One region of the Kitasatospora sp. NPDC048239 genome, then DNA from elsewhere that is predicted to be linked to it. Evidence: riboswitches for the same ligand, from Rfam matches in the RefSeq annotation. Region 1 holds a riboswitch; each other region holds the start of a gene.
The links. A riboswitch is a leader RNA that binds a small molecule or an ion and turns the genes downstream of it on or off. The one in region 1 is predicted to bind cobalamin.
Positions count from the first base shown of each region.

Region 2: another riboswitch for cobalamin. It lies ahead of metE (5-methyltetrahydropteroyltriglutamate--homocysteine S-methyltransferase); the one in region 1 lies ahead of ACGFZP_RS17220 (prenyltransferase/squalene oxidase repeat-containing protein).
Region 3: another riboswitch for cobalamin. It lies ahead of ACGFZP_RS06230 (ribonucleoside-diphosphate reductase subunit alpha); the one in region 1 lies ahead of ACGFZP_RS17220 (prenyltransferase/squalene oxidase repeat-containing protein).

Region 1 is NZ_JBICZP010000005.1:615,594-625,598, forward strand. It holds gene ACGFZP_RS17190 (amino acid adenylation domain-containing protein) at 1-565, opposite strand, end outside; gene ACGFZP_RS17195 (glutamate synthase-related protein) at 829-2,106, opposite strand; gene ACGFZP_RS17200 (asparagine synthetase A) at 2,103-3,119, opposite strand; gene ACGFZP_RS17205 (methylaspartate mutase) at 3,139-4,458, opposite strand; gene ACGFZP_RS17210 (cobalamin B12-binding domain-containing protein) at 4,455-4,898, opposite strand; gene ACGFZP_RS17215 (helix-turn-helix domain-containing protein) at 5,188-6,498, opposite strand; cobalamin riboswitch at 6,917-7,055, shown strand; gene ACGFZP_RS17220 (prenyltransferase/squalene oxidase repeat-containing protein) at 7,158-8,273, shown strand; gene ACGFZP_RS17225 (flagellar hook-length control protein FliK) at 8,294-8,761, shown strand; gene ACGFZP_RS17230 (ALF repeat-containing protein) at 8,835-10,005, opposite strand, start outside.
Region 2 is NZ_JBICZP010000006.1:399,575-409,579, reverse strand. It holds gene ACGFZP_RS19315 (hypothetical protein) at 1-1,059, shown strand, start outside; gene ACGFZP_RS19310 (tautomerase family protein) at 1,141-1,551, opposite strand; gene ACGFZP_RS19305 (ArsR/SmtB family transcription factor) at 1,651-1,992, shown strand; gene metE (5-methyltetrahydropteroyltriglutamate--homocysteine S-methyltransferase) at 2,132-4,465, opposite strand; cobalamin riboswitch at 4,603-4,822, opposite strand; gene dhbA (2,3-dihydro-2,3-dihydroxybenzoate dehydrogenase) at 5,118-5,861, shown strand; gene ACGFZP_RS19290 (isochorismate synthase) at 5,942-7,120, shown strand; gene ACGFZP_RS19285 ((2,3-dihydroxybenzoyl)adenylate synthase) at 7,117-8,736, shown strand; gene ACGFZP_RS19280 (isochorismatase family protein) at 8,757-9,389, shown strand; gene ACGFZP_RS19275 (ABC transporter ATP-binding protein) at 9,386-10,005, shown strand, end outside.
Region 3 is NZ_JBICZP010000002.1:462,893-472,897, forward strand. It holds gene def (peptide deformylase) at 1-135, shown strand, start outside; gene ACGFZP_RS06205 (ferritin-like protein) at 206-1,264, opposite strand; gene ACGFZP_RS06210 (DUF3995 domain-containing protein) at 1,573-2,109, shown strand; gene ACGFZP_RS06215 (peptidoglycan-binding protein) at 2,472-2,822, shown strand; partial or broken gene ACGFZP_RS06220 (DUF397 domain-containing protein) at 2,874-3,026, shown strand; gene ACGFZP_RS06225 (ribonucleotide-diphosphate reductase subunit beta) at 3,092-4,108, opposite strand; gene ACGFZP_RS06230 (ribonucleoside-diphosphate reductase subunit alpha) at 4,108-6,519, opposite strand; cobalamin riboswitch at 6,704-6,845, opposite strand; gene ACGFZP_RS06235 (hypothetical protein) at 7,323-8,195, shown strand; gene ACGFZP_RS06240 (glycosyltransferase family 2 protein) at 8,355-9,956, shown strand; gene ACGFZP_RS06245 (glycoside hydrolase family 26 protein) at 9,953-10,005, shown strand, end outside.

The sequences.
Region 1 (10,005 bases):
CCGGGATCACCACACAGGCGCCGGCGCAGAGCGCGGTGAGCACCTGCTCGACGGCCACGTCGACGGTCGGCCGGGCGAAGTGCAGCACCACGTCGTCCGGGGTGAGGCCGAACCGCTCGGCGGCGGCCGCCAGATGGCCGGTCAGCGCGGCGAGCGGCACGTGCACGCCCTTGGGGCGGCCGGTGGTGCCCGAGGTGTAGATGACGTACCCGGCCCCGGCGTCGGCCGCGGCCGGGCCGTCCAGCGCGGTGAGCTCCTCGCCGGCCAGGGCGAGGGAGGCGCCCGCGTCCTCGGCGATCCAGCGGTTGCGCTCCTCGGGGGCCTCCCGGTCCAGCGGCAGATAGGTGGCGCCGGCCCGGAAGGCCGCCAGCATCGCGACGATGTGGTCGAGCCGGTCGCGGCCGGTGACGGCGAGCGTCCGGCCGGGGGCGATCCGGTCGGCCAGCGCTCCGCTCAGCTCGTCGAGCTCCCGGTAGCGGACCGTCCGGCCGCCGAGCCGCACGGCCGGTCGCTCCGGGTACCGGCGCGCCGTGGATTCGAATGGGAAACCGCGTGAGGACATCATCCAACCCCGATGAATTGATGAAACAATGGCGACGATCTCGACGATAGGGCGAATTCACCGGCCCGATCGGCAGAAAGCGGGGAAGGAAATGGGCAGTTTCCGACTGCCGCTTTCCGCCGACCGCTCTCCGGGTGGTTCGCATTTCCGGCGGCGCCGTTCGGACGGTTTTCCGGGCGCCGTTCTCCGGGGATTCTTTGATTTCCGTCGGCTGCTCCCGGGCCGTGCGTTCCGGGTCCCGGGCCGTGCGTTCCGAATCCCGGGCCCTAGCGGCCGGGCTCCGCGGGGGACCAGACGTCGTCGCGGTCCAGGGCCTGCGGCGTGTACTTTCCGAGCGCGCTGATCAGCAGGCGGAGCTCCAGGGCCAGGCACCGGGTGAAACGGGTCAGACCGGCGTCCCGGTCCTCGGCCGCGGCGAGCAGTGCGGCCCGTCCGAGGCCCACCGCGCGGGCCCCCAGGGCCAGGCTCTTGACGGCCCGGCTGCCCTCCCAGATCCGGCCGGAGACCAGCAGACAGGGCGGCGGGTCGTCGGCCAGCCGGCGCAGGCACTCCGCCAGCGGAAGCCCGACGTGCCGCGGGAAGGCCCCGGGCGCCCAGCCGGTGCCGCCCTCGGCGCCGTCCACCGTGACGGCGTCCGCCCCGGCCTCGGCGGCCACCCGGGCGGCCTGCGCGACGTCCCGGCCGGGGTGCAGCTTCACCCAGACCCGCGCCCGCGGGAAGTTGTTGCGCATCAACCGGACCTGCTGGCGCAGGATCTCCGCGGTGAAGGTGCCCGGGGTGCCGGAGCGCAGCACCCGGCCCTCGCCGAACACCGGGTCCAGGCCGTACCGGTCGCCGATCCGTGCGGCCGCCTCGGCGTCCAGCACCGTCATGCCGCCGAGGCCGGGCTTGGCGCCCTGGCCCACCTTCAGTTCGAAGGCCAGCCGCCCGGACTCCAGCAGCGGCAGCGCCGCCGGGTCGCTGTAGACCAGGTTCCACACCTCCGCGTCGGCGTCCTCGGTGCTCTGCTGGACGGCCACCCCGCCCAGGCCGTCCGCGCCGCCGTCCGCGAGCCCGTCCGCGAGGCCGTCGGTGTAGGCCCGCAGCCGGCCCAGCAGCGCGCGGTCGGCGTCCTCGCCGAGCCGGCCGTAGCCGTTCACCGGCACCACGTTCTCGCCGATCACCATCGGCACGCCGAGCGCGCCGGCCTGGCGGGAGAGGGCGAGGCCGAGGTCGCCGCCGGCCGCCCGGGTGGAGCCCAGCGCGGAGACGTAGACCGGCAGCGCCGAGCGGAACCCGCCGATGTCGGTGGCGAGTTCGACGTCCCGGTAGTCCGGCTCCCGGCCGAGGTCGATCAGCCGCGCCAGCCGCTGCGGCATGAAAACCGGCGGCACCAGGCGCAGCGCGTCCAGCGCGTCCGGCCGGTCGGCCGTACCGTCCGGACGCCCGGCGCCGAACAGCACCCGGCCGTACTCCCCGGCGGGCGGGAAGGCGGCCGCCGGGCCGGTGCGGGCCCGCAGTCGGACCTCCTCCTCGGGGAAGTCCGGTGCCACCAGGTCGCTCACGGCGACACCACCCCGGCCAGCTTGGGGAAGGCACTGGCCTGCCAGACGGCGTCCAGCCCGGCGACGTAGCGGGTCAGCCGCTCGACGCCGATGCCGAAGCCGGCGCTGGCGGGCACGCCCTCCCGCACCAGGTCCAGGTACCAGCGGTACTTCTGCGGGTTCTCGCCGGTCTCCCGCATCCGGGTCACGATGTCGGCGTAGTCGTTGGTGCGCTGGCTGCCGCTGCACAGCTCGCCGTAGCCCTCCGGTGCGAGCAGGTCGAAGTTGCGCAGCAGGCCCGGCTGTTCGGGGCACTCGCGGTCGTAGAAGCCGCGCGAGCCCTTCGGGTAGTCGGTGACGAACAGCGGGCGGTCCCGCCGGGAGGACAGCAACGCCTCGCCGGCCCAGTCGAGTTCGGCGTCCGGGCTCTGCGGGTGGCCCGCGCCGCGCAGCTCGGCGACGGCCTCGGAGTGCCGCATCCGTCCGAACGAGCCCTTCAGCAGCTCGGTGAACGCGCCGACGTCCCGGCCGAGTTCGGCGAAGTCCTTGGGCAGCTCACGGACGGTGGCGGCGACCGTGTGCACCACCAGGTCCTCGACCAGTTGGACGGCCTCGTCGCGGTCGGCGCCCGCGACCTCCACGTCGAGCTGGTGGAACTCGGCCAGGTGGCGGCTGGTGCCGGCCGTCTCCAGCGGCTCGAGACGGACGTTCGGCGCGATGCAGAAGATCTTGTCGAAGGCCAGCAGCGAGGCCTGCTTGTACAGGATGGCGCTGGTCATCAGCTTGTAGCGGTGCCCGTAGAAGTCGATGTCGACCTGCTTGGAGCCGCGCGCGCCCGGGTCGGTCACCGGGCCGATGATCGGCGGCAGCAGCTCGGTGAACCCGTGGCCGCGCAGGTACTCCCGGGCCGAGCTGAGCAGTTGGTGCTGGATCCGCAGCGCGCTGCGGGTGGTCGGTGATGTCAGGTGCCGCCCGGGGTCGGTGGGCGGTGTGCGCCCGGGGCCGGTCGTCGCGGTGAGCCCGTCTTCGGTCATGGCGTAGGAGTCCCATCCCTCAAAGTGAAGCGGATATGCCTGGTGCGGAGATCCCCGGTGGCGGGGGAGCGTGTGCGGCCCTGCCCGGGGCCTGCCGGGCGCGCTGGTCGTAGCTGCGCTGCACGTACGAGAGCGCGCCGAGGAGTTCGGCCGAGCCGAGGATCGGCGGGCGGCCGGTGTCCGCCGACCGGGCGATCGGCATCGAGCCGACCGCGGACCAGTGCAGCCGGCCGTCCGGCCCGAGCGCGCTGCGGGACCGGCCGGCGTTGTCCGGGTGCAGGCAGTACGGCACGTCGAGGTAGCCGGCCGCGAAGGCCCGTACCAGCGCCCGTCCGAGGTCGGCGTCCAGGCCGAGGACGGCCTCGATCAGCGCCCGGGCCTCGGCCTCGACGCCGGTGTCCGGCGGCTCCGGGGCGGGCGGGCGGCCGCGTTCGTCCGCGGCGGCGGCCGCGGCGGCCTCCAGCGCCTGGACGTTCTCACCGATGGTGGGGATCCGGTGCGCCTCGGCGGTGGTCTTGACGATCAGCCGCGCCGCGCCGGCGCGCACCGACAGCCGGGCGGCCTCCTCCAGCAGCAGCCTGGCCCCGCCGGGCGAGCGCGGGTACACCCCCATGTAGGTGTAGACGACGATGTGCCAGTCCACGTCCGGCAGCAGTTCGGCGGCGATCCGGCCGAGCGCCGTGAGGGCCTCCTCGTCCTGGCGCAGGTTCGCCTGCTGGGCGTAGCTGAGGGAGACGCTGCGCAGGCCGTGCTGCCGGAAGAACAGCGCCTCCAGCACGCTGATCGCGATCAGCAGGCCGGGCGGGCAGAGCTGGCCCATCATGCAGCCGCCGAACGTCTCCAGATGTGGTTCGGCGCCGAACTCCCGGATCGAGGCGAGGAGTTCGCAGCAGCGCTGCCAGCAGGCCACCGCCTCGTGCAGCGGCGTGCGGCTGTACGGCAGGCAGTACGAGACCGGACCGCCCTCGGTGGCGTCCAGGCCGGCCGCCAGCAGCGCGGCGAAGATCTTCTCCGGCAGCGCGGATCCGTGCCGGACCTGCACCGGGAACCCGGCGTCCGCGACCCCGCGCAACACTCCGCGGGTGACGTCCACCGGGTGGGTGGCGATCGGGTAGCCGTTGAGTCCGGCGCCCTCGGTCAGGGCCCGCCGGGCGGCGGCGTGGTCGCCGGTCCGAGTGTAGCTGTCCAGGGTGATCGTGCCGACCGTGACGGCGGCCGCCGCCCGGGTGGCGAGCAGGCCGTCGCGCATCAGCAGCGGGTCGCCCATGCCCATCCGGGGCTGGACCACCAGCGCGCCGGCCGCCCTGGCCTGCCCGACGAAGGTGCCGAACGCCGTCACAGCAGTACCCCGGAGTGCAGAGCCCGGACGAAGGTGCGGAACTCCTCCACCGACCCGCCCTCCTCGAAGACGCCGTCGAAGCCGGCCGTCAGCAGGGCCTGCGGACGGCCGGGGTCGTTGGAGCCGGCGATGCCGAGCTTGCCGCCGATCACGGTCGGGGTGCGCCGCAGCTCCGGGCGGGCCCGCAGGGCCGCGATCACCCGCAGGCCCTCCTGGTAGCCGTGCCCGTTGACGCTGCTGAGGACGATCAGGTCCGGCTCGATCCGGCGGCACTCGGCGACGATCAGTTCGTCCGGGACGCACGCGCCCAGATTGGTCACCCGGTGGCCGAGCTCCTCCAACAGCAGCTGAAGGAAGACCAGATTCCAGGTGTGGGAATCCGAGGCCATGGTCGTCACGACGACCTCCAGAGCGGACTTCTCGACCTTTCCTTGCTCCACGGCACAACCCTCGTCGGTAGAAATGGGAATCCTGGCCACCCCGGGAGTCCCCGGGTACTCGGACCGGCTGCCCGGCGGATCCGAATACCCGGGCCGCACCGACTTCCGCGGCCCCGGTGAGTGCTTGCCCGGAGAACGCTAGGCACGCCCCGCCCCCGCGACCGGCAGGTCGTCCGGCAAGATGCGGGCAGGATCGTCCGGCAGCCCGTCCGGCAGCCCGTCCGGCAGCCCGTCCGGCAGGATGCGGGCGGGATCGATCGGCAGCCCGTCCGGCAGGATGCGGGCGGGATCAGCCCGCCACCGCCTCCAGCAGCGGGTACACGTCGTGCCCGCCGCCGCGGGCGGCTCCGACCGGCGACAGCCAGCGCTCGCGCTCCTCCCGGCAGATCAGCCGGCAGAGGTTCAGCACCGTGAAGCGGACCCCGTCCTGGGCCGGCACACTGCGGATCAGCCCGCGGGACAGCAGCTCGTGCACCGCCCCGAGGCACTCCTGCGGGCTCCACCCGCTCAGCGCCACCGCGTCCTCGCCCGACCAGTCGCCGGGCTCGGCCGCGAGCAGGTCCAGCAGGGCTCGCTGACCGAGCGTCAGCCGCAGCAGCGCCGTGCCCAGGGACTCCCGGACGTCGCCGCGCCCGCTGTACGCCACCGGCGGCGAGGCGAACTGGAACGGACCGTCGGCCAGCCGGGCCACCAGTTGCCGGGGCGACTGCACCAGGGTCCAGGCGGCCGCGGGCTCCAGGGCGCCGGGCAGGCCGTCCAGGTGCCGGCAGAGCGCGGCGACCGCGGGCGCCTCCTCGGGCTCCAGCCGGAAGCCGGGCCGCAGCCGGCGGATGTGCGCGAGCAGCAGCCGCACCGCGCCGACCTCGGCCAGCGCGGCCGGATCGTGGTCCAGCTCGGGGCCGGGGGTGGGCAGCGGGGCCAGCGGGATCACCTGGCCGCCCGGCAGCGGCTGCGGCACCTGGGCGGTGATCAGCACCCGCAGGCCCGGGCAGCGGTGGAACAACCAGTCCAGCAGGGCCGGGTCGACCCCGTCGTCCGCGCCGTCCAGCACCAGCAGGGTGGGCCGGTCGCGGATCGTGCGGGCGAGCTCCTCGTGCCGGGCCCGGTCGGTGTCCGGACCTCTGCGGCAGTCCACCCAGTGCACCGACCAGCGGGCCGCGAGGTGCAGCCGCCGGGCCACCTCCAGGACCAGCCGGGTCTTGCCGACCCCGCCGAGCCCCACCACCGAGACCAGCCGGTCCCCGTGCACGGCGAGGGCGTCGGCCAGCACCTCGACCTCCACCTCCCGCCCGACGATCGCCCCGCGGGCCACGGGCGGCGCGGTCGGCTCGCCGTCCGGCTCCTCGCCCAGCACGCGCCGGCGCGCCGCCGCCTCGAACACCGAACGGTTGCGCCCCTCCAGCCGCAGCGCGTCCGCCAGCAGCCGAACCGTCTCCTGCCGCGGGCGCTGTACCCGCCCGCTCTCCATGTCGCGGATCGCCCGGACACTGAGGGTCGCGTGATCGGCCAGGCACTGCTGGGTCAGTCCGACCCGTTCGCGCCGTACCCTGAGCAACTCCCCGAATCCCGCCGTCGACTGCTCCGACTGACCGCCGTCCATGCCTCGTCTGCCTTCCGTGCGTTGGACAACAACGGAGGTCCGGTCGCTCTCGTCGAGCACCGCCCAGGTGCGCCGGTGGCGCGGGAGTCTCGCCCGGCCGTGGTGTGCCGAACGGATCCCGGTGGCTGGGCGGTGGCCGACTTGCCGGTTTCTCCGGGACCTGATGCTCCACGCAGCGGTTCTACGTCCGATCAACGGCCGATCACCGAGCCGATCACCGAGGCGGTCACCGAGGCGGTCACCGAATCGGCTGCCGGGCCGTTGAGCCATCGGCTTGCAGGTGCTGGACCAAAGGTGCGGTTCCACTCGCAGCTGCGGGGTGGATGGCGCGGGCCCGACCGCAGCTGCCGGGAGCAGGGCGGGCCGGGCACCGTCCCGGGCTGTGACGCAGCCGGGCCTTGACCCTGTCCCGGCGGCGCCGACATGATGAGCCGTCAATGTTCTGAACTCCGCCGACGGGGGAAGTCCGGTTCGAATCCGGCGCTGACCCGCAACGGTAGGCCGCCGACGACTGTCGGCGGCGAGCCCGAGTACCCGCCGGCGGAGCTGTGTGTCCCCTCCTCCCGTCGTGGTCTGCGGGCCGGAGCTCCGACGGCTGCCCGGCCCCGCCCGGCCGGTACCCGGTGGACCCCGTGCGCCCAGGCCCGGAAAGGCCTCCCATGCCCGTCCGCCACCGGACCCTCGGCCTCCTGGCGATACCCGCGCTGGTCCTCGGCGCCGTCCTGCCCGCCTCCACCGCCCATGCCGCCCCGGCCGCCGGCGCCTCCACCACCGGGTCGGCCGCCGCCACCGGGTCGGCCACCACCACCGGCTCGGCCGCCGCCACCCTGCGCCCGGACGCCGCCGCGGCCGGCTGGCTTGCCCGCCGACTGGTCGACGGCGACCACTTCGAGAGCGTCTTCGACGGCACCGCCTACCCGGACCAGGGCCTGACCATCGACGCCGTGCTGGCCTTCGCCGCCTCGGGCGGCTCCGACCAGGCCGCGGCCCGGGCCACCGCCTGGCTGGCCAGGCCCGAGATCCTGAGCGGATACCTCGGCGACGGCACCACCGAGGCCTACGCGGGCGCCACCGCCAAGCTGCTGCTGGCCGCCGAGGTCCGCGGCGAGAACCCGAAGGCCTTCGGCGGCGTCGACCTCCCGGCCCGGCTGCGCTCCCTGCTGAGCGCGAGCGGCCGCTTCTCCGACCGCTCGCAGTGGGGCGACTACAGCAACTCCTTCGGCCAGTCGCTCGCGCTGATCTCCCTGCAGCGCACGCCCGAGGGCGCCCCGGCCGCCGCCGTCGACTTCCTCGCCGGCACCCAGTGCGCCGACGGCGGCTTCCCCACCGCCTTCGGCCAGGCCGCCTGCACCGCCGACCCGGACGCCACCGCGCTGGCCGCGCAGGCCCTGGCGGCCACCGGCCGTACGGCGAAGGCGCAGGCCGGCCTCGGCTGGCTGACGGCCCACCAGAACGCCGACGGCGGCTTCGCGGCAGCCGGCGCCACCGCCTCGAACGCCAACAGCACCGGCCTGGCCACCGAGGCGCTGCTCTCCGCCGGGCGCCTCGCTCCGGGCCTCAAGGGCTGGGGCCGACTGGTCAAGTTCCAGCAGGGCTGCCCGGCGGCCCCCGAACTGCGCGGCGCCGTCGCCTACGACGCCACCGGCTTCAACGCCGCGACCGGCGTCCGCGCCACCGCCCAGGCCGTCCTCGGCCTCTCCGGCAAGGGCCTGGCCGAGCTCACCGCGCACGGCGCCCGCCCCGCCGACCCCGTCCTGGCCTGCCCGGCCCGCTGACCCGACAGGAGCCACACCAGATGAGCAGCACCATGCGCACGCGCCGCACCCTCGGTTCGCTCGCCGCCACCGCCGTCCTCACCGCAGGCCTGCTCGGCGCCTCCGGCGTCCAGGCCCCGCAGGCGAGCGCCGCCGCCTGCAGCGGCACGACCGGGGTCACCGTGGTGGTCGACTTCACCGCCCTGGGCGGCGGCATCGAGACGGGCTGCGCCGTCGGCGACCCGGCGAGCGGCCTGGCCGCGCTGACCGGCGCGGGGTTCCCGTACGCGTTCCACCCGCGCTTCCCGGGCTTCGTCTGCAAGATCAACGCCCTGCCGACCACCTGCACCAACCCGACCGGCACCGCCTACTGGTCGTACTGGCACGCGCAGCACGGCGGCGCCTGGTCGTACAGCAACCTGGGGGCGGGCGGCTACAACCCGGCGCCCGGCGAGGTCGAGGGCTGGTCCTTCGGCGCCGGCGCCCAGCCGGGCATCACCGCCCCCTGACGCCCGGCCTCGGCCCCTTCCCGCGGGAGGGGGCCGAGGGTTCGGGGCACCGGGGCGCGGAGGAGCCCCGTCGTCAGCGCTTGGCGGAGCGGCGGCGGGCGACGACCACCAGGGCGGCCCCGGCGGCGATGGCCGCGGCGCCGCCACCGATCTGCCAGTCGACCCCCTGGTCCGCCCCGGTGGTGGCGAGCCCGTCGGGGGCCGTGGCCGGCATGGCCGCAGGTGCCTGCGCGGTGGCGGCCGACGGGGCGGGCTTCGCCGTGCCGGGCACGACGCCGGCGGCCTGAACGGCCTGGGCGGTCTGCACCGTCTGGGCTGACTGTCCGGTCTGGGAGGCCGAGTGCTCCCCTCCCTTGACCGGCCCGGTGGGGCTCGCGGCCGCGGCCGCACCGGCCTCGTCCTCGGCCCGGGCCGTGTACTGGCCCTCCCTCAGGAAGGCGAGCAGGCCCGGGTAGCCGCCGTCGAGTGCGGCCTGCGCGGCCTTTCGGACGGCCGGGCCGCCCGCCTCCAGGATCTGGGAGACCTTCACCCGGTTGTCGCTCTCGCGCAGGAGTGCCAGCTCGGCCTCAAGGAAGCGGCGCAGGTCGGCGGGAGCGCCGTCGAGCGCCTTCCGGGCCGCCGCGCGGACGCGCGGGCCGGTCTCCTTGTCGGCGAGGACGGCGAGCACCTCGACCCGGTCGTCCTCGGCGCGGGCCGTGTACTGCTCCTCGTCCAGGAACGTGAGGAGGGCCTCGCGGGTGTTGGTCCGCAGGGCCCGGTCGGCGGCCTCCCGGACGGCGCGCCCGCCGACACCCGCGAGCTGGGCCACCTTGAGCCGGTAGTCGCTGACGCGGGCGTCCTCAAGGCCGGCCGCCAGGAAGTGCCGCAGCTCGGCGGCCGTGCCGTTGACGACCTTCCGGGCGGCGTCGCGGACGGCGTACCCGGTCTCCTGGGCATCGATGATCCGCTGGACCTCCGCGCGGTCGTCGTCCTCGGCGCGGGCCCTGGACCGGCCCGTCCTCAGGAACTCGACGACGTCCTGGTACGTGCCGTCGAGTGCGGCCTGCGCGGCCTTCCGGACGGCGGGACCGCCGGAGGCGAGCAGCCTGGAGACCTCGACCCGGTCGTCGTCCTGGCGCTGCCGGTCGAGTTCGGCCTCCAGGAAGTGCCGCAGCTCGGCGGCGGTGCCGTTGACCACCTTCTCGGCGGCGGCCCGAACGCCGGGCCCGGTCGCCGCGTCGGCCAGGATCCGCCGGATCTCGGCG
Region 2 (10,005 bases), on a different contig from region 1:
CCGACCGCTCCCGAGCCGGCCGTCGCCGAACCCGTCACTCCCGAACCGCCCGTCGCCGAACCCCCCGTCCTCGAAGCCGCCGCCCCCGAACCGGCCGTTGTCGAAGCCGCCGTGCTGGAACCGCCCGCCGTCAACCCCCTGCACAAGCAGCCGGACGAGCCCGCGGCCGAGCCCCCGGCGGAGCCCGCGGCCGAACTCCCGGCCGAACCCGCGCCGGAGCCCGCGGTCGAGCCCGCGCCCGAGCCCACGGCCGAGCTCCCCGTAGCGGCCCGGCCGCTCACCTCCGAGCCGGCCACCGCCTCCCCCCGGCCCGGCATCGCCGCCGAACGCGCCGCGTTCAAGGACCTGCTGGGCAGCCACTTCCAGCGCTGCGCAAGCCACGCCGACCAGGTGGCGATGCGCCTCCCGGCCCTGCGCTCCAGCGCGCGGGAGGACCTGAAGAGCGACCTCGCGGCGGTCTACCTGCACCATGTCGACACCGGCGTCCCGGTCTCCCGCGCGGAGCTGGTCGCGGCGGCCCGCCGGCCCGACCCGGGCCCGCTGGCCTCCTTCCTGGCCTGCCTCGGCTCCGGCCTGCGCAGGCTGCCGAGCCACCACGGCGCCGTCCTGCTCGGCGCCCACGCCGGCGAGTCGGAGCTGCGGCACTACGTCCCGGGGGCGCTGCTGTCCGAGCCCGCCCCGGTCATCGGACTCCCCTCCCACGAGATCGAGTTGGGGACGCCCGTCGAGTTCGCGGTGTGGTCCGTGACCGGCCGCAGGACCGCGGTGTTCGCCGAGGACGGCGAGCACGAGGTGGTCTTCCCGCCCGGCTCGCGGTTCTCCGTCCTGGAGGTCGTCCCCGCCGAGGACGGCCGGCCGACCAGGGTCCTGCTCCGCGAGGACGGCCTGCCCACCACCCCGCAGCCCGCCGGGAGCGGCCTCCCGGACCGCCGGGACCAGCACGCCCGACTGCGCCTGCTCGCCTGGCTGGCCCGCCGGGACCTCCTCACCCCCGAGGAGCGCCACACCGTCAGCCGCCCGGAGCGCTACCAGCTCACCCCCGGCGTCGCCCGGCAGTAGGGCCTCTCCGCAGAGGTTCGTGGCGGGTGCGGGGAGTCCGGCCTGCGACCGCGGCAGGCACGACGGGCGTGATGCGACGCGTCACGGCTCGACGCGGGCTCCCGCCACGGCACCCAGGTCGACCAGTTGTGCCCTGCCGTTGCCCACCGACCAGTTGTCGAGAGCGTTCTCGACGAGCGTGACGAACACGTCCTCGGGCCGCACGCCGACGTCGGTCAGGTTGGCCGCGATCTGCCGGTACAGGGCGAGCTTGACCTCCCGGGGCCGACCCGCGACCAGGGTGATCTGCACGCAGACGACGTCGCGGCGGGCCACGTCGAGGTAGTCCGGGTCGAAGATCAGCTCCTCGGGATCGTGCGGGGTGACGATCTGGAAGCGGTCGCCGGCCGGGATGCCGACGGCGTCGACGAGGGCCTGGTGCACGCCGTCGGCGATGGCGCGACGGATGGCGGGCGGCCGGGTGACGGACAGGTCGATGCGGACCAGGGGCATGAGAACGCTCGCTTTCCGGAGGGCCCGGCTACAGTGTTCGATGAACATCGACCATACCAGTGTACGACGACCGTCGAACACCCTGCAGAGGGATCAACCGTGTCCGCCCGCACCCGCAGCCTCACCCACGCCGATCCGACCGAGGTGTCGCTCCAGGACGCGCTCGACGCGGTCGGCGACCCCGTGCGACGCACCATCCTCAGGGAGTTGGCCGGCGCCCCCGACTGGACCCGCGCCTGCGGCACGTTCGACCTCCCGGTGACCAAGGCGACACGCAGCCACCACTTCACCGTGCTGCGGGCCGCCGGCCTCATCGAGCAGCGCGACGAGGGACCGCGCCGGCTCAACCGGCTCCGCCGCCCCGAGTTCGACCAGCGGTTCCCCGGTCTCCTCGACCTGGTCCTGGCCGAGCCCGCGACGGACCGGCCCGACTCGGCGTAGGTCCGCGCTGCAGTGCCGGGGCCGGTCATGAAGCCGCCCGAGCGGGTGGCGTCGTCCAGGCCCGCACCAGCCCGGGCCCGACGTCCCGCCGGGGCGGGTGCGCGCGAAGCCGATGCGCGCACCCGCCCCGGCGTGGCGGTCAGCCGTCCAGTTCGGCGCGGACCAGCCGGGCGGCCTCGACCAGGCTCTCCAGCGAGGCGCGGGTCTCGGGCCAACCGCGGGTCTTCAGACCGCAGTCGGGGTTGACCCAGAGCCGCTCGGCGGGGATCGCCGCCAGTCCCCTGCGGAGCAGCGCGGCGGCCTCCGCGGTGCTCGGCACCCGGGGCGAGTGGATGTCGTACACGCCCGGGCCGACCTCGCGCGGGTAGCCGGCGCCGGCCAGCTCATGGGCGACCTGCATGTGCGAGCGGGCGGCCTCCAGGGAGATCACGTCGGCGTCCAACTCGTCGATCGCGGCCATGATCTCGCCGAACTCGGCGTAGCACATGTGGGTGTGGATCTGGGTGTCGGCCCGGACGCCCGAGGTGGAGAGCCGGAACGACTCGGTGGCCCAGTCCAGGTAGGCGGGCCGGCCGGCGGCCCGCAGCGGGAGGGTCTCGCGCAGCGCGGGCTCGTCCACCTGGATCACCGCGGCGCCGGCCGCCTCCAGGTCGGCGACCTCGTCGCGCAGGGCGAGGGCCACCTGGCGGGCGGTGTCGCCGAGCGGCTGGTCGTCGCGGACGAAGGACCAGGCGAGCATGGTGACCGGGCCGGTGAGCATGCCCTTGACCGGACGGTCCGTCTGGTCCTGCGCGTAGCGGAACCAGTCGACGGTCATCGGGTGCGGGCGGGAGATGTCGCCGGCCAGCACCGGCGGGCGGACGTAGCGGGTGCCGTAGGACTGCACCCAGCCGTGCTGGGTGGCCAGGTAGCCGCTCAGCTGCTCGGCGAAGTACTGGACCATGTCGTTGCGTTCGGGCTCGCCGTGGACCAGGACGTCGAGGCCGGCCTTCTCCTGGTAGGCGATCACCTCGCGGACCTCGGCCCGCATCCGGTCCCGGTAGGTGCCGGTGTCGATCCGGCCGGCCCGCAGATCGGCGCGGGCGGTGCGCAGTTCGGTGGTCTGCGGGAAGGAGCCGATGGTGGTGGTCGGCAGCGGCGGCAGGTCGAGGCGGGCGCGCTGGGCGGCGGCGCGTTCGGCGTAGGCCTGGCCGCGGCGGGCGTCCCGCGCGGTGGTGGCGGCGACCCGGGCCCGGACGGCCGGGTCGTGGGTGAGTGCCGAGGCCGCGCGGGAGGCCAGTCCGGCCCGGTTGACGGCGAGTTGGGCCGTGATGGTGTGGGTGCCCTCGCGCAGGCCGCGGGCCAGGGTGGTGATCTCGGCGGTCTTCTGGCGGGCGAATGCCAGCCAGCGGGCGACCTGCGGGTCGAGGTCGCGCTCGGCCTCGGCGTCCAGCGGGACGTGCAGCAGGGAGCAGGACGGGGCGACGTCGACCCGGTCGGCGAGCCCGAGCAGGGTGCCGAGGGTGGCGAGGGACTTCTCCAGGTCGTTGAGCCAGATGTTGCGGCCGTCGACCACACCGGCGATCAGGCGCTTGCCGGGCAGGCCGCCGACCGCGGCGAGGTCGTCGAGGTTGGCGGCGGCGGGGCCGGTGAAGTCCAGCGCGAGGCCCTCGATCGGGGCCTTGGCCAGCACCGGGAGGGCCTCGCCGAGGCGGTCGAAGTAGCCGGCGACCAGCAGCTTCGGCCGACTGGTCAGGGCCCCGAGCTCGCGGTAGGCGCGGGCGGCGGCGTTGAGTTCGGCCGGGGTGCGGTCCTGGGCCAGGGCGGGCTCGTCCAGCTGCACCCATTCGGCTCCGGCGGCGTGCAGTTCGCCGAGGAGCTCGGCGTAGACGGGCAGCAGCCGGTCCAGCAGGGTGACCGGCTGGAAGTCGGCCGCGACGCCGGGGGCGGGCTTGGCCAGCAGCAGGTAGGTCAGCGGGCCGACCAGGACTGGGCGGGCGGTGTGGCCGAGGCCGAGGGCCTCGCGCAGTTCGCCGACCGGCTTGGCCGGGTTGGCGGCGAAGACCGTGTCCGGTCCCAACTCGGGCACCAGGTAGTGGTAGTTGGTGTCGAACCACTTGGTCATCTCCAGCGGCGCCACCTCCTGGGTGCCGCGCGCCATGGCGAAGTAGCCGTCCAGCGGGTCGGCGTCGACGGCCGCGCGGTGCCGGGCCGGGATCGCACCGACGGCGACGGTGGTGTCCAGCACGTGGTCGTAGAGCGAGAAGTCCCCGGTGGGGACCTCGGAGACGCCGGAATCGGCGAGCCGCCGCCAGGTTTCGCGGCGCAGCCGTGCCGCGGTGGTCTGCAGGGCCTCGGCGCCGACCCGGCCGGCCCAGTACCCCTCGATCGCCTTCTTCAGCTCCCGGTTGGGGCCCTGCCGCGGATAGCCGTGGACGGTGGCCTGCGGGGTGCTGGAGGGGGTGGCGGCAGCGGTGGTGGAACTCGATGACACGGAACTCTCCTTCGCGAGTCGCGCTGCGATCCCGGGAGAGCACGAGGACGTGAAGGTACGACAGTGGGTGCGCGACACCAGGATGTGCCCGCCCGCTCCGCCGACCCGCCCACGAGGTCACCGAGATCTCCGCGTGCGGGGTGCACACGGGCAGTGGCAGGTCTTCGGACTCGTCGGCACGTCCGCCTGAGTCAGGCGGACACCTACTGGCCGTCGCTTCCCAGGCCCTCGGGGCCCAGTGCATGTGACGGCGGTCGTTCCCACTCACCGCTGCGGGGCAGTCCCGGATTCCCACCGGGTTCCCTCTTACGACGCCGTGGCTGGAGGACACGGCGAACCGACTGCACCTCCCACCCTAGGGCCCGCGGGCCCCGCCCGTCACGACCGGGTCCGGATTCCGGACGGCCGCGCGGTCCGGGGCGTCGGGCACGACGACGGCCGCGCGGGTGCGTCCCGGGCGGCGCTGGAGCCCCTCGATGCGGTTAGGCTAACCTTACCTCGTTGTCTCGCAAGCCTGTCCGACAGCCGCCGCGCTCCGACCCCAGGGAGAACGTCCATGCCACCCGCCTTCAGCCGCGTCCCCAGACCGCGTCGCACCGGCCGGGACGCCGCCAAGTCGGCCGCCACGAAGGCGCGGTGACCCGTGGCATCGATATCGACCGACGAGTTCAAGGGCCGGACCGCCCTGGTCACCGGCGCCGCCCAGGGCATCGGGGCCGCCGTCGCCGGGCTGCTGACCGACCGCGGGGCCCGCGTCGTGGCCTGCGACCTGTCCCCCTCCGGGCCCTCGGTCCACCGCCTCGACGTCACGGACGCCGAAGCCGTCGAGCGGCTGGTGGACCAGGCCGAGCGTGAGCACGGACCGCTCGACATCCTGGTCAACGTCGCGGGCGTGCTGCACGCCGGACCGGCCCTGGACACCAGCGACGAGGACTGGCAGCGCACCTTCGCCGTCAACACCACCGGGGTCTTCCACACCTGCCGCTCCGTCGGGCGCCGGATGGCCGGGCGCGGCCGGGGCAGCATCGTCACCGTCGGCTCCAACGCCGCCGGCGTCCCCCGGATGAACATGGCCGCCTACGCGGCCTCCAAGGCCGCCACCACGATGTTCATGCGCTGCCTGGGCCTGGAACTGGCCGCCTCCGGTGTGCGCTGCAACCTGGTCTCGCCCGGGTCCACCGACACCCCGATGCAGCGCGCGCTGTGGACCGACGACGACGCCGAGCGCCGGGTCCTCGAAGGCGACCCGGCCACCTACCGGGTGGGGATCCCGCTCGGCCGGATCGCCGCCCCCGAGGACATTGCCGAGGCCGTGCTCTTCCTGGCCGGCGACCGCGCGCGGCACGTGACCATGCACGACCTCTACGTCGACGGCGGCGCCACGCTGCGGGCCTGACACCGATCCGGGCGGCCCGGAAGCGCGCCCCTTCGAGTCCCATCACCCCGGTGCCCCCGGCACCGGCAGAACGGAGCACCATGACCACGGCTTCCGAGGCCCGGTCCCCCGTCGCGACCCCGCTGGACGGCAGCGGACTGCTGGCCGCCTACCGCCCGGCCGCCGACCGGGCCTTCCTCGCCGGCCCCACCCGGACCCTGCTCGCCGAGGGCGTGCACCGGTCCGTCCCCGACCCCGCCGAGGCCGGCCGGCTGCTGGCCGCGGCGCGGGCCGAGGGCCGCGACCCGCTCGTGGTCGGCGCGATCCCCTTCTCCCCCGGTCGCCCCGCCGAACTGTTCGTCCCCGAGCGGGTGCTGCGGGCCGAGCCGGTCCGCGGCACCCGGACCGCACCCGCCCCCGCCCGCCCGGCGCAGGCGATGTGGTCCAGGCGCCCCGTCCCCGCGCCCGAGGGCTACCGGGACGCCGTCGCCGAGGCGGTACGGCTGATGGACGCGGACCCGGAGCTCGCCAAGGTCGTCCTCGCCCGCACCCTGGAGCTCACCTCCCCCGGCGGTACCGACCTCCCCGCCATGCTCGGCCGGCTGCTGGACCGCGACCCGCACGGCTACACCTTCGCCGTGCCGGCCGGCGGCACCGCCACCCTGATCGGCGCCAGCCCCGAGCTGCTGGTCTCCCGTCAGGGCCGCCGCGTGGTGTCGAACCCGCTGGCCGGGTCCGCCGCCCGCAGCGCCGACCCGGTGGAGGACCGGCGCCGGGCCGAGGAGCTCGCCCGCTCCCCCAAGGACCTCGCCGAACACGCCTTCGTGGTCGACGCCGTCCGGCAGGCGCTCGCACCGCACTGCGACGACCTCGTCGCCCCCGCGCAGCCCTCGCTCGTCCGCACGGCCGCCATGTGGCACCTGTCCACCACCGTCACCGGGACGCTGCGCGACCCCGCCACCAGCGCCCTGGACCTCGCGCTGGCCCTGCACCCCACCCCCGCGGTCTGCGGCACCCCGACCGACCGCGCCCGGACGCTGATCGGCACCCTGGAGCCCTTCGACCGCGGCCTCTACACCGGCGTGGTCGGCTGGGGCGACGCCGACGGCGACGGCGAATGGGTCGTGACCCTGCGCTGCGCCGAGGCCGACGGCGAGCGGCTGCGGCTGTTCGCCGGCGCCGGCGTGGTCGCCGCCTCCGTCCCGGAGCACGAACTGGCCGAGACGGCCGCGAAGTTCCGGACCTTCCTGCACGCCGTCGGACTGGAGAACGCCGAATGAGCCACTACCCCCAGGAGGTCGCCGACCGCTACCGCGCGGCCGGCTACTGGACCGGCGAGACACTGGACACCATGATCCGCCGCCACGCCGCCGCCACCCCGGAGCGGATCGCCGTCACCGACGGCGACCGCCACTGGAGCTACGCCGAGCTGGACGCACGCGCCGACCGGCTCGCCGCCGGGATGCTCTCCCGCGGGCTGCGCAAGGGCGACCGCGTCGTGCTGCAACTGCCCAACGCGGCCGAGTTCTTCGAGGTGTTCTTCGGCGCGCTGCGGGCCGGTGTCGTCCCGGTGATGGCCCTCCCGGCGCACCGCCGGGCCGAGATCTCCTACTTCTGCGCGTTCGCCGAGGCCAGGGCGCTGTTCGTCGCCGACCGCCACGAGGGCTTCGACCACCGCGACCTGGCCGCCGAGGTGTGCGCGGCGGTGCCCGGCCTCGGCGAGGTCTTCGTGGTCGGCGACCCCGGGCGCTTCACCCCGCTCGCCGAACTGCGCGCCGACGCCCCGACCGACCCGGCCGACCCGACCGCTCCGGCAGACCCCGCCGACCCCCCGCAGGCCGGCGACCTCGCCTTCCTCCAGCTGTCCGGCGGCAGCACCGGGCTGCCCAAGCTCATCCCCCGCACCCACGACGACTACCTGTACAGCGTCCGCGAGTCGGCCGCGATCTGCGAGCTGTCGCCCGCCAGCGTGTACCTCTGCGCACTGCCCGCGGCCCACAACTTCGCGCTCAGCTCGCCGGGCACGCTCGGCACCTTCCACGCCGGCGGGCGGGTCGTGCTGGCCCGCGAGCCCAGCCCGGCCACCGTACTGCCGCTGATCGCCCGCGAGCGGGTCACCATCACCGGCGTGGTCCCGCCGCTGGCCCTGGTCTGGGCGCAGAGCGCCCCCGGCAGCGGCCACGACCTGTCCAGCCTCGAACTGCTCCAGGTCGGCGGCGCCAAGCTCAGCGAGCAGGCCGCCCGCCGGCTGGGCCCGGCGCTCGGCTGCCGGCTCCAGCAGGTCTTCGGGATGGCCGAGGGCCTGGTCAACTACACCCGCCCCGAGGACCCGGAGGAGACCGTCCTCACCACCCAGGGCCGCCCGATCTCGGCCGACGACGAGGTCCGGATCGTCGACGACGAGGACGCCGACGTGCCCGAGGGCACGACCGGGCACCTGCTGACCCGCGGCCCCTACACCATCCGCGGCTACTGGCGGGCGCCCGAGCACAACGCGCGCTCCTTCACCGCCGACGGCTTCTACCGCACCGGGGACCTCGTCCGCCGCACGCCCACCGGCCACCTGGTCGTCGAGGGCCGCGCCAAGGACCAGATCAACCGGGGCGGCGAGAAGGTCGCGGCCGAGGAGGTCGAGAACGTCCTGCTCGCCCACCCCGCGGTGCACGACGTGTCGGTCGTCGCGATCCCGGACGACTACCTGGGCGAGCGCAGCTGCGCCTACGTGATCCTGCGGCCCGGTGCCGAGCGGCCCCGCCCCGCCGTGCTGAAGGCCTTCGTCCGCGCCGCCGGACTCGCCGACTACAAGGTCCCGGACCGCGTCGAGTTCGTCGACGCCTTCCCCAGCACCGGCGTCGGCAAGGTCAGCAAGAAGGACCTCCGCACCACCTCCCGCTAGCCCAGAAAGGCCCCCCTCGCATGGCACTGCCCGCCATCGCCCCCTACGAACTGCCCGGCCCCGCGGACCTCCCGCCGCGCAAGGTGCCGTGGCAGGTCGACCCGGCGCGGGCCGCGGTACTCGTCCACGACCTGCAGAACTACTTCCTCGGCGCGTTCCCGGCCGAGGGCCCCCCGCTGGCGCCCGCCCTGGCCAACACCGCGCGGATCCTGGAGCGGGCCCGGGCGCAGGGCATGCCGGTGGTCTACTCCCACCAGCGCGGCGGCCAGACCCCCGGGGAACGCGGCCTCCAACTCGACTTCTGGGGCCCGGGGCTGCCGGCCGACGAGCACGCCCAGGGCGTGCCGGACGTCGTCGCACCCGCCGAGCAGGACGTCATGCTGCTCAAGTGGAAGTACAGCGCCTTCGCCCGCACCGACCTCGCCGGGCTGCTGGAGAGGTCCGGCCGCGACCAGCTCGTCATCGTCGGCGTCTACGCCCACATCGGCGTCATGATGACCGCCTCCGACGCGTGGTCACGCGACCTCCAGGCGTTCGTGGTCGGCGACGCCGTCGCCGACTTCTCCGCCGACAAGCACGCCGAGGCGCTGCGCTGGGCCGCCGAGAAGTGCGCCGTCGTCCTCAGCACCGACGAACTCCTGGAGGGGAAGTGACCACCACCGGCGGGCGGCTGCTCACCGAGAGGGTGACGCTGCGCTACGGCGACCGCGCCATCGCCACCGAGCTGTCGGTGGCGGTGCCGGACGACTCGTTCACCGTGATCGTGGGCCCCAACGCCTGCGGCAAGTCCACCCTGCTGCGGGCCTTCGCCCGGCTGCTGAAGCCCGCCGCGGGGCGGGTGCTGCTGGACGGCGAACAGATCGGGGCGCTGCCCGCCAAGGAGCTGGCCCGCCGGCTCGGCCTGCTCCCGCAGAGCTCCACCGCGCCCGACGGCATCACCGTCGCCGACCTGGTGGCCCGCGGCCGCTACCCGCACCAGGGCCTGTTCCGGCAGTGGTCCCGCGAGGACGAGCGGATCGTCGCCGAGTCCATGGCGGCCACCAACGTGGACGCCCTCGCCGACCGGTTCGTCGACGAGCTCTCCGGCGGCCAGCGCCAGCGCGTCTGGCTCGCCATGGCGATCGCCCAGCAGACACCGCTGCTGCTGCTCGACGAGCCGACCACCTTCCTGGACATCGCCCACCAGGTCGAGGTGCTCGACCTGTGCGCCCGCCTGCACCGGGACCAGGGCCGCACCCTGCTCGCCGTGCTGCACGACCTCAACCAGGC
Region 3 (10,005 bases), on a different contig from region 1:
CGCTGCCTGCAGCACGAGACGGACCACCTGTACGGGTTCCTGTACATCGACAAGCTGTCCAAGCGGGACCGCAAGGACGCGCTGCGGCAGATGGCCGAGGGCACGCCGCGGTACGCGACGGTGGCGAACGACTGACGTCCGAGGGCGTGTTGAAGGCCGGTGCGGCGAAATCGCACCGGCCTTCGTCGTTCCGCGGCGCGGGCTGCTACTGGACGAACAGCCACTCCGGGCCGTAGGTGAAGCGGGGATCGGCGGGGAGCTTGACGCCGTTGACCTGCTGGGCGGCGCGGCGCATCTGGCCCATCAGGCCGATGGCCGGGCCGATCGAGTCCGGGCCGTCGGCGCCCCAGGCGCCTTCGAGGGCGCGCAGCATGTCGCTGTAGTGCTGGTTGAAGGTGCGCAGGAGGCCGGCGGTGGTCGCGTCGGGCTCGTTGCCGGGGGAGTTGGCCCAGCCGCCCTGGGGGACGCGGGCGACCGGGGAGGTGTCCGGCAGCGGGAGGTCGGGGCCGGCGAACTCGAACTTCCCCGTCTGGTCGTCGAAGACCAGCTTCTTGCCGACGGCGATCTCCTTGAAGGCGTAGTAGTGGGCGAGTTCGCCCGGGGAGCCCGGGAAGGGGTTCACCGGGGAGGCCGTGGTGCCCTCGCCCTGTTCCTGGATGATGTTGATCGCCTTCAGGACGTCGTCGATGGTGTTCATCGGGATGATGTCGTTGCCGGCGCCGTGGCTCGACCCGAGCGGGAACTCCACCTGCCGCTGACCGGTGAGCAGGTGGGCGAACTTCGGGAACACGTTGGCGATGCGCTGGTAGAAGGCGCCGATCGTGTTGCCGTCGGCGGCGAAGGCGAGCGGGTGCTCGGGCTTCTCGATGTCGGCGAACAGGCAGGCCGAGTCGCGGCTCAGCCCGCTGAGGAAGACCTCCAGCCCGGGGTTGACGCCGCCGGGGAGCTGGCCCGGGTACTTGGGCACGGTGGCGGGGTCGGTGAGGACGACGGTGCCGCCGATGCTGGTGAGCATGTTGCAGACCAGGCCGAAGTGGGACATCTCGTCGAAGACGATCTCGCGGATGGTGTGGCGGACCGGCTTGCCGTTGTCCGGGTCGGTGATCGACCAGAGGGCGGTGGCGTAGGGCGGGATGGTGGAGAGCTCCAGCATGATCGCCCGCTGGAGCGCGTCCTTGAGCTCCTGCTCGGTCCAGTCCTCCTCCGCCATGTTCATGAGCTGGACGATCGCATCGCTCTTGTAGTCGAGGATTCCGGTCGGCACGGTGGGCCCCTTTCGTTCGGCTGTGCGCCGGACCGTACGCGGGGGTTGATCGTGTGCGGATGTCCCGCGGCGGCGCGGCCCGGTAGTTCATCCGTACGGGCGGCGCGCGCGGGCGCGGGCGCCCCGCCCGGTGGTTCGCCTGAATCCTCGCGGTTCTTGCGCAGGAAGGCGGCCCCTCCGACTTCCTGCGCAGGGGCCGCCTCCCCCCGCAGGGGGAGTGGGATCGTGCGGCGGCCGGATCCGCCGCGGGTGCTCACGAGGGAAGACTCGGATCACCGCGCCGAACCCGACGATCCCCGGAGAGCCCCATGGCCGCCGTGACCGCCCTCCCGCTGCCCGACCGGAGCAACCGTTCTTCCGGGTGGGCCGGCTACGCGGCCGCCGGGGCCGCGCTCGCCTATGCGGCACCGCACTTCTGGTGGGGCGCCGGCGTCGCGGCGACCTTCCCGGGCGACTTTGCCTCGGCGCCGCACGGCACATGGGCGGCGGCGACCGGATACTGGGGGATGGGGCTGGTCGCCGTGTTCGGCGCGGTGCTCTCGCTCGCCCTGGTACGCCCGTGGGGCCGGCGGATCCCGGCCCGCCTGATCGCCGTTCCGGCGGCGATCGCCTCCGTCGGCATGGTGCTCTGGGGCTTCACCTACTTCGCCATGCAGTACCTGCTCGCCGCGGACCGCGTGGTCTCCGCGCCCGCCTTCGCCGCGAAGGACGCCCACCCGCAGGCCGCCTGGGGCCTCTTCTGGTACGGCCTCTTCCTCGCCTGGGGCCTAGCCCTGGGCCTGGCCGCCCGCCACCGCCTTCGCCGTGCGAACCGCGCGAACTGTGCGAACTGCGCGCGGGCCTGAGCAGCCGCGACCACGCGCGTGAGAAGTCGGACCGGCCGGGGCTGGTGCAGGAGCGGATGGCGTCGCGGTGGGCCGTGGTCGTCTCCACCCACCGTCCGTCAGAGTGGGACGTCACCAATTGGGGGCATGGTGGCGTCCCAATTCCCAGGTCAGCGTCGTGAGACGAATCCCGGGATGCCGCCTGCGGGGTTTGGCGCCACTCGGAGTGGGTTGCGGATTCCTATAGTTGACGCAGCGCCAGGGGTGAAGAGGGCCCCCTGGTGAATTCCGAAACACCGTCAAGAGGGGGAAGGGCCATGCGCAAGCGCAGGGTTGCCAGGATCGGTCTCGTTGCGGGCACCGCGGCATTGTTCGTGAGCGGCATGCTGAGCGGCAGCGCCCAGGCCAGGGTCGGAGTGAGCTACATCGGCAACGGCTACCCCAACACGAAGGCCGGCGTGTGGTGCGTGCAGCACAGCCTCAACCACATCTTCAAGACCATGAACATCTACCACGCACAGATCAAGGAAGACAGCCTGTTCGGCCCGCAGACGGAGGAGGCGATCAGGTACCTGCAGGCCAATGACACCGACCCGAACACCGAGGTCGACGGCATCGTCGGGCCGGCCACGGGCAGCACGCTCTACGCCTGGGGCGACCCCCGGTACAACTACAATTCGGGCACCAACGGCTCCTGCTACTGGAGCCTGCCCACCGAGGGCATCTGGGGCTAGGAAGCCCCAGGAGGCCCTTGCCGGACCGGCCGACCGGGCACGTACAGCGGTCAGGGCGGGAGCTGCGTCGGGACGCGGGTCGGGTTGATGGCGACGGCCCTCCGGGACTCCAGGGATCCGGAGGGGCCGGCTCTGCTCCTCGCCGCCGGGGCGTGGGCGGCCTTCGTGACAGGGGCCGGGTGCGGGGACCTTCCGGTCTTCTGAGCCCAACGCAGAGGTGCCCCGCGCGGCCGTGGCCGTGCGGGGCACCTCTGTCGTGTCCGCCTTCTTTAGAAGTCGTCGTCGAAGGCGACCGAGCCCTCGACGGCGACCTGGTACGCCGACACCCGGCGCTCGAAGAAGTTGGTCAGCTCCTGCACGTTCTGGAGCTCCATGAAGCCGAACGGGTTGGTCGAGCCGTACCGGATCGGCATGCCGAGGCGGGCGAGCCGCTGGTCGGCGACGGCCTGCAGGTACTCGCGCATCGACGCGGTGTTCATGCCGGGCAGGCCCTCGCCGCAGAGGTCCTGGGCGAACTGGAGCTCGGCCTCGACGGCCTCCTCCAGCATCTCGGTGACCTGCTTGGCCATCGTCTCGTCGAAGAGGTCGGGCTCCTCCTCGCGGACGGTGTCCACGACCGACATCGCGAAGTCCATGTGCATGGACTCGTCCCGGAACACCCAGTTGGTGCCGGTGGCCAGGCCGTGCAGCAGGCCCCGGCTTCGGAACCAGTACACGTACGCGAACGCGCCGTAGAAGAACAGGCCCTCGACGCACGCCGCGAAGCAGATCAGGTTCAGGAGGAACGCGCGGCGGTCGTCCTTGGTCTGCAGCGAGTCGATGTGGTCGACCGCGTTCATGTACTTGAAGCAGAACTGGGCCTTCTGGTGGATGGAGGGGATGTTCTCCACCGCGGCGAAGGCCGCGTTGCGGTCCTCCGGGTCCGGAAGGTAGGTGTCCAGCAGCGTCAGGTAGAACTGGACGTGCACGGCCTCCTCGAACAGCTGGCGCGACAGGTACAGCCGCGCCTCCGGGGAGTTGATGTGCTTGTAGAGGCTCAGCACCACGTTGTTGGAGACGATCGAGTCACCGGTGGCGAAGAAGGCGACCAGCCGGCCGATCATGTGCCGCTCGCCCTCGCTCAGCTTGGCGAGGTCGGCGACGTCGGAGTGCAGGTCCACCTCCTCGACGGTCCAGGTGTTCTTGATCGCGTCGCGGTAGCGGTCGTAGAACGACGGGTAGCGCATCGGGCGAAGGGTCAGCTCGAACCCGGGGTCGAGCAGCATCTTCTCGCGGTCGTCGGACATTACTGGCAGGCCTCGCAGGACTCGGGGTTCTCCAGGGAGCAGGCCAGCGCGGCCTCCTCCTCCGGCGTGAGGGTCGGGGTGCCCACGCTGACCGGGTCGGCCGGAACCGGGGCGGCGGCGCGGGCCGTGCCCGACGCGGCCTGGGCGATCCTGGTCGCCGGGCGCGAGCGCAGGTAGTAGGTGGTCTTCAGACCGACCTTCCACGCGTACGCGTACATCGAGCTGAGCTTGCCGATGGTGGGCGCGGCCATGAAGAGGTTCAGCGACTGGCTCTGGTCGATGTACGGCATCCGGGCGGCGGCCAGGTCGATCAGCGCGCGCTGGGGCAGCTCCCAGGCCGTGCGGTACAGCGAGCGGACCCCGGCGGGCAGCCAGTTGAGCTCCTGGACGGAGCCGTTGGCGTCGCGCAGCGCGTCCCGGGTCTGCTGGTCCCAGACGCCGAGCTCCTTGAGCTCGCGCACCAGGTACGGGTTGACCTGGAGGAACTCGCCGGAGAGGGTCTCGCGCTTGAACAGGTTGGAGACCTGCGGCTCGATGCACTCGTACACGCCGGCGATCGAGGCGATCGTGGCGGTCGGCGCGATCGCCAGCAGCAGCGAGTTGCGCAGACCGGTGGTGGCGATCCGGGCCCGCAGGGCGGTCCAGCGGTCGGCCCACTCGGGCGCGGCGCTCGGGAAGTGGTCGATGTGCAGCTCGCCGCGGGCGGCGCGGGTCTCGCCGTACGCCTCGTGCCGGCCCAGCTGCTCGGCCAGGTCGGCGGAGCGCTCGTAGGCGGTGAGCATGATGCGCTCGGAGATCAGGGTGGAGAGCTGCTTGGCCTCGGCGGAGTCGAAGTCCAGGCGGAGCTGGAAGAAGACGTCCTGCAGGCCCATCACGCCGAGGCCCACCGGGCGCCAGCGCGAGTTGGACGCGCCGGCCTCGGGGGTCGGGTAGAAGTTGATGTCCACCACGCGGTCGAGGAAGGTGACGGCGGTGCGCACGGTGGCGTCCAGCCGGTCCCAGTCCATGGCGTTCAGCAGGTCGGCGGCGGTGGCACCGGCGGCGACGTGCGCGCCGAGGTTGACCGAGCCGAGGTTGCAGACGGCGGTCTCGGAGTCGTCCGTGACCTCCAGGATCTCGGTGCAGAGGTTGGAGCTGTGCACCGTGCGGCCGGGCAGCGCGGTCTGGTTGGCGGCGCGGTTGGAGGCGTCCTTGAAGGTCATCCAGCCGTTGCCGGTCTGCGCCAGGGTGCGCATCATCCGGGCGTACAGGGTCTGCGCGGGGATGGTGCGGACGGCCTTGCCGGCCTGCTCGGCCTTCAGGTACGCCTCGTCGAACTCGACGCCCCACAGGTCGACCAGCTCGGGCACGTCGGCGGGGGAGAACAGCGACCAGTCGGCGTTGGCGTTCACCCGGCGCATGAACTCGTCCGGGATCCAGTGCGCCAGGTTCAGGTTGTGGGTGCGGCGCGCCTCCTCACCGGTGTTGTCGCGCAGCTCCAGGAACTCCTCGATGTCCGCGTGCCAGGTCTCCAGGTAGACGCAGGCCGCGCCCTTGCGGCGGCCGCCCTGGTTGACGGCGGCGACCGAGGAGTCGAGGGTGCGCAGGAACGGGACGATGCCGTTGGACTTGCCGTTGGTGCCCCGGATCAGCGAGCCGCGCGAGCGGATCCGCGAGTAGGACAGGCCGATGCCGCCGGCGTGCTTGGAGAGGCGGGCGATCTGGGCGTAGCGCGAGTAGATCGAGTCCAGGTTGTCCAGCGGCGAGTCGAGCAGGTAGCAGCTCGACATCTGCGGGTGCCGGGTGCCGGAGTTGAAGAGGGTCGGCGAGGAGGTCAGGTACTCCAGCCGGCTCATCAGGCGGTACAGCTCGGCCACCTCGCGCACCGACTGCTCGTTGTCGCCGACCGCCAGGCCGCTGGCGACGCGGAGCAGGAAGTGCTGCGGGGTCTCGACGACCTTGCGGGTGATCGGGTGGCGCAGCAGGTAGCGGCTCTGCACGGTGCGCAGGCCGAAGTACTCGAAGCGGTCGTCGCCGCTGGGGTCGATCAGCGCGTTCAGGGTGTCGGCGTGCTTGGCGACGAAGGCGGCGGTGGTGTCGCCGATCAGGCCCTCGGCGTGGCCGACGGCGATCGAGGCGGAGAACGAGACCGAGCCCTGGCTGACGGCCTCGTCGACGATCTCCAGGGCGAGGAGGCGGGCGGCCAGCTTCGAGTACTGCGGGTCCTCGGCGATCATCGAGGCGGCGGCCTCCACGGCCAGTCCGCGCAGCTCGGCGAAGTCCGAGCCGGCGTGGCGGCCGCGGAGCGCGGCGGCGGCGACATGGCCGGGGTCCACCTGGGGGAGATCGACGCTGCGGTCGGTCAGTAGCCGGAGCAGCGAACCGCCGGGGTCGGAAACCGTCGGTTCGGCGGGGGAACCCTGGGCGGGCAGGGTGGCTGAGGCAGCGGTGGTCAAGGCGCTCTCTCCTGGCGGCGATCGGCGGTGGATCCGGCAACCGGGCCGATCGGGGCAGGGGAGCACGGCGCGAACGCCCGGTGGCGTCGCGCGACGGTGGCATCCCCGGCCCGCCCGCGAGGCCCGGAAGTACTGCACGTGCTGCAGGGCCTCTGCGGGGAGGCCGTGGCACGCCGTCGGCAGGTACTCGGACTCGCGGGCTCTCTGGGGAGCCGCCCGCACACCGCTGCGGGGCAGTCCCGGACTCGCACCGGGTTCCCCTGCGTCGACAGCAGGATCGAGCATACATCTAGTGGTGTCCGCTCGATGCGACACCACATGTTGTGCGGCGCCGCGTGTCGGGACGATGACGGCGGGTGCGGGCGCGGGCCCTGGCGTGTCCGGTGGACGGCCGGTTTTGGGAACGGATTGGTTACCGGACGACTGGCCGTCAGGGTCATGCCCTACGATCTCGGCACATGAGCGAGGGAACGGGCGTACCGGCGGAGTGGACGCGTCAGCCGGCACAGCCGGTGCCGGGTCAGCAGCCGGAAACGCCGGGTCAGGTGCCGCCGGGTCAACCGCCCGTGCCGCCGCAGCAGCAGGGGGGGCCGCCGGTGCCGCCGCCCGGTGGCTTCGGGCCGCCCGCGACCCCGTACGCGCAGCCGGGGGCCGGGGTGCCGCCGCAGGCCCAGCCGCCGGCGCCGCCGCATGTGCCGAGCGGGCCCGGGGCGTACCCGCCGCCGGCTCCGCAGCCGATGGCCCAGCCGCAGCCGCAGCCACACCCGCAGCCGCAACCCGTGCCGCAGCCGCAGCCGCAGCCGCAGCCGCAGCCGATGGCCCAGCCGATGCCGCAGCCCGCGCCGCAGCCCCACACCGGGCCGCCGCAGGGCCCCGGCGGGCCCGCCCCGTACAACCAGTGGCCGCAGCCCGCGCCGCAGGCCCCCGCCGAGCCGGACTGGGGCGCGATGGCGGACCGCCACGCGAACGAGTCCCGTAAGCGCAAGCGCCTGTGGATCGGCGCCGCGGCGCTGGCCGCCGTCCTGGTCGGCGGCGTGGTCGCGGCCGCGGTGTGGATCAACGGCAACGGCGACACCAAGAACGACCCCAAGCCGACCGCGAGCTCCACCTCGGCGGGCGTGCCCACCGAGCAGGCGCTGGCCGTCATCTCGGACGCCGCCACCGACAAGCTCCCGGTCGACGCCGCGACGCTGTTCCCGGACCAGACCCGCACCATCGACGGCAAGGTGTGGACCCGCAAGGTGACCGGGGCCACGTCCCCGTGCTCCAAGGCGACCACCGGAGGCCTCGGCCTCGCCCTCGGCGACGACACCTGCCGCTCGCTGGTCCGCGCGACGTACGTCAGCGGCGACAGCGCGGTGACCGTCGGCGTCGCGGTCTTCGACAACAAGGCGGGCGCGGACCGCGCGCTCGGCCGTCACGCCGGCCTGATCCAGGGTCTGTCCGGCCCCGGTGTGGCCATGTTCTGCGTGACCGACAAGTCGGGCTGCACGGAGACGCACGCCGCGATCGGCCGCTTCGGCTACTTCACCGTGGCGGGCTCGCTCAAGCAGACCCCGGACCAGAGCGACCCGGTGGCCTCGACCGCCGGCGCCCTGCTCGCGGACCGCACCAAGGCGGTCCTGCTGGGCCGCGCCGGACACACCGGCTGAGTCTGCCGCAGGAGGCCGCCGGCGGACCGTCCGGCGGCCAACCGTCCCGGTGCGGGCGGCAGATGGCCGTCGGATAGGATGACCGCTTTCGGGGGGAGGTATCGGCCTGCCCCAAAGCGCCCCCGAGACGGGGAATCAGCGAGCAGGAGGTACCGCGCGGTGAGCGCTGCCGTCAATGCGACCAGCAGACGGCGCAGAGCGGCAGGCCGCAGACGCGGCAGCCCGGGCGAGCCCGTCCCGTCGCTGCTGCTGCCGGCCCCGCCCACTTCGCAGGAGAAGTACAGCTACACCATCAGGCACCAGTGGGTGCTGACCCTCTGCTCGGTGGTCAGCTTCGCCTGCCTGGTGATCAGCCAGGGCCAGCTGTACTCCGTGGGGTCGTGGTTCTGGCTCTGCGTGCCGTTCCTGTTCTTCACGGTCGTCTACTACCTGGTGTCGCTGCGCGTGAACAGTTTCACGCCGAACTTCGACATCAAGGAGCACCGCCGGCTGGTCCGGCAGTGGAAGCCCGACGACCTCCCGACCGTGGACGTCTTCCTGCCGGTCTGCGGCGAGCCGATCGAGGTGCTGCACAACACGTGGACGTACGTCCGGAAGATGGCCGAGCACTACCCGGGCCTGGTGATGCCGTTCGTCCTGGACGACGCGGCGAACCCCGAGGTCGAGGCGATGGCCGCCGACTTCGGCTTCCGCTACGGCGTCCGCGAGAACCGCGGCTGGTTCAAGAAGGCCGGCAACCTGCACTACGGCTTCGGGCGCTCGGACGGCGAGTTCATCCTGATCCTCGACGCCGACTTCGCGCCCCGCCACGACCTGCTGCACGAGGTCCTGCCGTACCTGCAGCGGGACAGCCGGCTCGCCATCGTGCAGACGCCCCAGTTCTTCCGGGTGCTGGACTCGCAGAACTGGATCGAGCGCGGCGCCGGGGCGATCCAGGAGCTGTTCTACCGCTCGGTCCAGGTCGCCCGGCAGCGCAACGACGGCGCGATCTGCGTCGGCAGCTGCGCGGTCTACCGGCGGGCGGCGCTGGACGAGAACGGCGGCACCACGCTGATAGCCCACTCCGAGGACGTCCACACCGGCTTCGACCTGCGCGCCCTCGGCTGGGACCTGCAGTACATACCGGTGGCGCTGTCCACCGGCGTCTGCCCGGACAACGCGGGGGCCTTCCAGAACCAGCAGTACCGCTGGTGCATGGGCTCGATGTCGCTGATGACCAGCCGGAAGTTCTGGAAGACCAAGCTCGATTTCACCACCCGGCTCTGCTACATCTCCGGGTTCCTGTACTACATCCACACCGCGCTGCTGACCTTCGCGCTGCCGATGCTGCCGATCATGCTGCTGCTCTGGCGGCCCGACCTGCTGAAGGTCGAGCACCTGACGCTCGTCATCCCCAGCCTGGTGTACGCGACCCTGATCTTCCCGCTCTGGCACCGGGCGCCGTACCGCCTGGAGGCCTGGGCCGGCCGGATGATGTACGGCTGGGCGCACTTCTTCGCCGTCTGGGACCTCGTCCGCGGGCGTGAGCGCGGTTGGCAGCCGACCGGTTCGAGCAAGGCCAAGAACCGCCAGCGGCGGTTCTGGACCGGTGTCATCGTCTGGGGCGCGGGCTCCGCGCTGGTCTGGGTGGTCGCGGCGGTCTACCGGATGTTCACCATGTACCCGCTGGACTTCGCCCTGGTCCTCTCCTCCGGCCTGTTCTACGCGGTGACCGTCGGCCGGATCCTCATCCAGCCCCGATCCCAGGACGCAGCGGCATGACGCTCCACACCACTTCCGGACGGGGTGGCCGGGCCCGCTCCGGTCTGGT